DNA from 2 places in the Citrobacter sp. Cm046 genome. Region 2 is predicted to be linked to the other one. Evidence: predicted binding sites of a transcription regulator. Region 2 holds the regulator's gene; the other holds the start of a gene.
The links. Region 2 encodes PurR, which represses purine synthesis genes. Its sites were predicted from a motif close to CANGCAAACGTTTGCNTG; they were not measured.
Positions count from the first base shown of each region.

Region 1: the regulator PurR is predicted to act here: its motif matches at 1,376-1,393, upstream of pyrD (quinone-dependent dihydroorotate dehydrogenase).

Region 1 is NZ_JAOWGP010000034.1:210,559-213,723, forward strand. Features, by position in the region: gene OGX98_RS05785 (sulfonate ABC transporter substrate-binding protein) at 1-665, opposite strand, end outside; gene ssuE (NADPH-dependent FMN reductase) at 658-1,233, opposite strand; gene pyrD (quinone-dependent dihydroorotate dehydrogenase) at 1,478-2,488, shown strand; gene zapC (cell division protein ZapC) at 2,655-3,165, shown strand, end outside.
Region 2 is NZ_JAOWGP010000037.1:10,095-13,259, reverse strand. Features, by position in the region: gene punC (purine nucleoside transporter PunC) at 1-28, opposite strand, end outside; gene punR (DNA-binding transcriptional activator PunR) at 141-1,064, shown strand; gene purR (HTH-type transcriptional repressor PurR) at 1,070-2,095, opposite strand; gene cydH (cytochrome bd-I accessory subunit CydH) at 2,393-2,482, shown strand; gene OGX98_RS08790 (MFS transporter) at 2,660-3,165, shown strand, end outside.

The DNA.
Region 1 (3,165 bases), on a different contig from region 2:
GGACGTGCGGCGAGATAAAAAGAACCGGTCTGCTTGAGGTCGGTACCGTCTTTCAGCACGCGAACGTCACCTTGCAGCAAGGCTGCGGAGTAGTACGGATCCCAGATAGCCCAGGCATCAACGTTTCCCTGTTCGAAGGCGGCACGGGCGTCAGCGGGCGTCAGATAAGTAGCTTGAATGTCGGTAAATTTCAGCCCGGCCTGTTGCAGGGCACGGAGCAGTAGATTGTGTGAACTTGAGCCTTTCTGGAAGGCGACTTTGTGTCCTTTCAGTTCTGCAACGGTTTGAATTGGGCTATTTTTCGGCACCAGAATGACTTCGGCTTTCGGCTTGGCGGGTTCGACGCCCACGTAGACCAGGTCGGCTCCGGCAGCCTGGGCAAAGATCGGCGGAATATCACCGGTGCTGCCCAGATCGATGCTGCCGATATTCAATGCTTCCAGCATTTGCGGGCCGGCTGGAAATTCTACCCAGGAGATTTTCGTCTGCGGATAGCGTTTTTCCAGTAGCTGATGGTTTTTTGCCAGCACCATGCTGATGCTACTTTTCTGATAGCCGATACGCAGTACGTCTGGCGCCGCGTCTGCGGCGTGAGCCAGTGTTGACAGAGAAAGCAGTCCGCTCAGCGCCAGCCACGAAGTGTGACGCTTTAGTAAATTAAACATGGGCCGCACCTCGCAGAGCGTTCAACGGTGGAAGTTGCACATCGCGGCGATGCAACGCCAGCCAGAAAGTGTCGAGCGCGCTGTCCAGGCGCAATTGCAGGTTTGGCGTAAACTGCGGCTTATGTTGATAATCGATGATCTGCGAATCGTCGGCAAAAACGCCGTGCAGGATCTCCTGGGCTTTGAGTGCGCTCAGCACCGGTTTCAGCGCGTAATCGACAGCCAACAGATGTGCAACTGTGCCGCCGGTCGCCAATGGCAGAACAACTTTTCCTTCCAGCGCGCGTTCAGGAAGCAGGTCGAGCAACGTTTTCAGAGCGCCAGAGTAAGCGGCTTTATATACAGGAGTGGCAACAATCAGTCCGTCAGCATCTTTTAACTGTTCGATAAACGCCTTCAGGGCTGGGCTGTCAAAGCGTGCATAGATCAGATCTTCTGGCTCAAAATTGTGAAGGTTCCAGTGGTAAACATCGACATCCTGCCCGTTCAGTTTTTCTCGTGCATATTCCAGTAAGGCACTGGAGCGAGAGGGAAAGCGTGGGCTTCCCGCCAGGGTGATAACGCGCATAATTTATAAACTCTCCTTATAACTAATTGTTCGCTTTTATTTAACATTGATAACAATTTGTGCAGTCTGGCAGAGAGATTTTGTTTATCGAAATGATTTATACGGAATAGAAAAGCTGAAAAATGCATAAAACGAACCTCGGGAGGGAAACGTTTGCTATTTATTGCCACAGGTCAATTCCCTTTTTGCTCGCGATCGCACATAATACGCCCCCGGTTTGCACACCGGGAATCCAGGAGAGTTCATGTACTACCCCTTCGTTCGTAAAGCCCTTTTTCAGCTCGATCCTGAGCGCGCTCATGAATTTACATTCCAGCAATTACGTCGCATTACGGGCACGCCGCTTGAAGCGCTTGTCCGTCAGAAAGTACCCGCAAAGCCGGTTACCTGTATGGGGCTGACGTTTAAAAATCCGCTTGGCCTGGCAGCCGGGTTGGATAAGGACGGGGAGTGCATTGATGCACTTGGCGCAATGGGATTCGGCTCGATTGAGATAGGCACCGTGACGCCACGACCTCAACCGGGTAACGATAAGCCGCGCCTTTTCCGTCTGGTGGATGCAGAAGGTCTGATCAACCGTATGGGGTTTAATAATCTGGGTGTTGATAACCTGGTGGAGAACGTTAAGAAATCGCATTTTGACGGTATTCTGGGGATTAATATTGGTAAGAATAAAGATACCCCGGTAGAGAATGGCAAAGATGACTATCTGATTTGTATGGAAAAAGTCTATGCTTATGCTGGTTATATTGCGGTGAATATTTCCTCGCCAAATACCCCAGGATTACGCACGCTGCAATACGGCGAAGCGCTGGATGATTTGCTGACGGCAATTAAAAATAAACAAAACGATCTGCAAGCGATCCATCATAAATATGTTCCAGTGGCGGTAAAGATCGCGCCGGATCTTTCTGAGGAAGAACTGATCCAGGTGGCTGATAGTTTAGTTCGCCATAATATCGATGGCGTTATTGCCACTAACACAACACTCGATCGTTCTCTGGTTCAGGGAATGAAAAATTGCGATCAAATGGGTGGGTTGAGTGGTCGACCGCTGCAATTAAAAAGTACGGAAATTATTCGCATGTTGTCTCGTGAATTAAAAGGGCAACTGCCAATTATCGGTGTGGGCGGTATCGACTCCGTTATTGCTGCGCGTGAGAAAATAGCAGCGGGTGCTTCGCTGGTTCAGATTTATTCCGGCTTTATTTTTAAAGGTCCGCCGTTGATTAAAGAAATCGTCACCAATATCTGAACTTTGCCTTAATCAGACAACCAGGGCTTTATTTCTAGTCCTGGTTGTTTTATATTCCTTTACTGTTGCTTATTTAAACATTTTAGGCTTTTATTATTAGGGCAATTAACGAAGCGGAAAAAGGATACTACCGCGACGGCGATGATTAAGGAAAGGAGAGAAACTGATGCGAATTAAACCTGACGATAACTGGCGCTGGTATTATGATGAAGAGCACGATCGTATGATGCTCGATTTAGCCAATGGCATGTTATTTCGCTCGCGTTTTGCTCGCAAAATGCTCACCCCTGATGCATTTTCTCCGTCCGGTTTTTGTGTTGATGATGCCGCACTTTATTTTTCTTTTGAAGAAAAATGCCGTTACCTGGATTTAGCCAAAGAACAAAAAGCTGAACTGGTGCTTAATGCGCTGGTGGCTATTCGTTATCTCAAACCGCAGATGCCAAAAAGCTGGCACTTTGTAGCGCATACCCTTAACTGGTCTCCGACCGTGGGAGATGCTGCCTGTGTCTGGTTAAGTGATACCGAAGAACAGGTGAATTTGTTAGTGGTTGAACCTGGTGAAAATGCCGCGCTTTGTCTGCTCGCACAGCCTGGAGTCGTTATTGCCGGACGCACGATGCAACTCGGTGACGCCATCAAAATTATGAACGACAGACTGAAACCGCAGATCCCTG
Region 2 (3,165 bases):
AGACTAAAAACCCTTTTCCAGGTTGCATCATCATTTCTCTTTTTAAGCAGTAAAACAGTGTCGCAGAGTGTAGTGAGTGAAATTCTCGCTGTGAAACGCTAATATTTGTTTACTGATTTCAAAATTTTTGTAGGCAGACTATGTGGTCGGAATATTCACTTGAAGTCGTTGATGCGGTTGCGCGTAACGGCAGCTTTAGTTCGGCTGCGCAGGAGTTGCACCGTGTACCTTCGGCGGTAAGCTACACCGTTCGTCAACTGGAGGAGTGGCTTGCAGTTCCGCTTTTCGAGCGACGTCATCGGGATGTGGAACTAACACCCGCAGGGGCGTGGTTTTTAAAAGAAGGTCGGTCTGTTATCAAAAAAATGCAGATCACTCGCCAGCAATGTCAGCAAATCGCCAACGGCTGGCGAGGGCAGCTCGCGATTGCAGTCGATAATATTGTGCGACCGGAACGCACCCGGCAGATGATTGTGGATTTCTATCGTCACTTCGATGATGTGGAACTGCTGGTTTTTCAGGAAGTGTTTAACGGTGTCTGGGATGCGCTATCGGATGGTCGCGTCGAACTGGCGATCGGTGCAACGCAGGCGATTCCGGTGGGGGGACGTTACACGTTTCGTGATATGGGAATGCTGAGCTGGAGTTGCGTGGTGGCGAGCCATCACCCGTTGGCTTCGATTCCCGGGCCATTAAGCGATGACACGTTGCGCAACTGGCCGTCGTTGGTTCGTGAAGATACTTCGCGCACGCTACCGAAACGAATCACATGGCTGCTGGATAACCAAAAACGTGTCGTGGTACCGGACTGGGAATCCTCTGCTACCTGTTTATCGGCTGGGCTATGTGTGGGCATGGTGCCAACACATTTTGCTAAACCGTGGATCGATAGCGGTAAGTGGGTTGCTTTGCAGCTGGAAAACCCTTTTCCTGATGCCGCATGTTGTCTGACCTGGCAGCAAAATGATACGTCGCCAGCACTGCTCTGGTTGCTGGACTACCTGGGAGATAGCGAAACGCTGAATAAAGAGTGGCTACGGGAGCCGGAACAGGCTCCCGTATAACAGGTTTAACGACGGTAATCGCGGAATGGGCCGTCGGCAACGGAGCGACGCTCCACCAGTCGAGGGTGGACCTCAATAGATTGCGACTCTTCGCGCTTGTTTACGATACGGTCTAACAGCATATTGAAGGCAGTCTCACCTAACGAATCTTTCGGCTGGTGAATCGTGGTCAACGCTGGCGTGAAGAAGCGGGCGTTGCGCACGTTGTCATAACCGATCAACGACACATCCTGCGGTACACGCAAACCCATCTCGTCAGCGGCGCAAAGAGCACCCATCGCCATGATATCGCCACCGCAGAAGACGGCAGTCGGACGATGCGACTGGGAGAGGATTTGCTGCATGGCGCGATATCCGGATTCTGGTTCAAAATCGCCCTGTACGATCCAGTTTTCAGGTACTTTAATCAGCGCTTCTTCCATCGCTTTCATAAATCCTGCCAGGCGTCCGGCGCCGGTGTTGCGCTCCATAGGGCCTGGGATCACGCCAATCTCGCGGTGGCCGCGTTCTACCAGATATCGACCCGCCATATAACCGCCTTCGAAAGCGTTATCAATGACCGTGTCGGTAAAGTCGGCTTTCGCTTCGCCCCAGTCCATGACGACCATCGGAATATGGCGATACTCTTCGAGCATGGAAAGCAGTGATTCCGGATACTCAGAACACATTACCAGTAAGCCATCGACGCGCTTTTGCGCCATCATTGAGAGATATGCCTGCTGCTTTTCGAGGCTATTCCATGCGTTACCCAGAATCAGCGTGTAGCCTTTCTGGAAACAATTTTTCTCAACGGCTTCGATAATTTCCGCGAAATAGGCGGCTTCGCTGCTGGTCGCCAACAAGCCGATCGACTTGGTGTGATTCACCTTCAGGCTGCGCGCAACTGCGCTGGGAGAGTAGTGCAACTCTTTAATGGCTGCCCAGACTGCATTACGCGTTTCTTCCGCGACAAAGCGCGTCTTGTTAATTACATGTGATACGGTTGTAGTGGAAACGTTTGCTCGCTTCGCTACATCTTTAATTGTTGCCATTACATCTCACTCCAGACCATATCCTAAGCTCCTGAGAATACTCCAGGTAAACGTTTGCCTTTACACACCCTTAACGCAACGTCAGAGTTGCGGCACGCCGGGAAAACGACACGGAACGTCAGGAAGGGGTCAATGGCCGGTACGCTAATCAAGTAAGCGTGGAATTTTGTCTGATCTTAACGAAAAGGGGAAGAGTTAAAAGCATTTATCAATATAAATCGTGAGAGATTTTTGCGTTCAAGTATGCAAAAATGCGCAATATCACTTTTTGTGTGGGAATAAAAAGGAGAAAACTTGATGAGCACCGATCTGAAATTTTCGTTAGTCACCACCATTATTGTTCTGGGCCTGATTGTAGCAAGTGGTTTGACCGCAGCACTGCATTGATTTACTCCGAGGGAGAGCAATCTCCCTCATCCCTTCAGCACGTTTTTCCCGTTCTATTATTTGCGAATTTGCAAAAGTCTTTTGCAAATTTGTTAACTTTATTATTTTTGCGATCAATGTCATGCTTTTGGCTCTTATTACGTGTCGTGCCACGGCTCGACGTTATGGAGTCGAAGTATGAAAATAAATTATCCGTTACTGGCACTGGCGATTGGTGCGTTCGGTATTGGCACGACCGAATTTTCTCCTATGGGATTATTACCCGTCATTGCCCGGGGTGTGGATGTCTCGATTCCTGCTGCCGGAATGTTAATCAGCGCATATGCGGTTGGCGTGATGGTGGGTGCTCCGTTGATGACATTGTTGCTTTCTCATCGTGCGCGCCGTAATGCGCTTATTTTTCTGATGGCGATATTTACACTGGGTAATGTGCTTTCGGCAATTGCACCGGATTACACCACTCTCATGCTTTCACGTATTTTGACCAGTCTTAATCACGGCGCTTTTTTTGGCCTTGGTTCTGTTGTGGCGGCGAGCGTGGTGCCAAAACACAAGCAGGCCAGCGCGGTTGCTACCATGTTTATGGGCCTAACGATCGCCAATATTGGCGGTGTCCCTGCGGCAACCTGGCTGGGCGAGACCATCGGCTGGCGAATGTCATTCTTGGCAACTGCGGGTCTGGG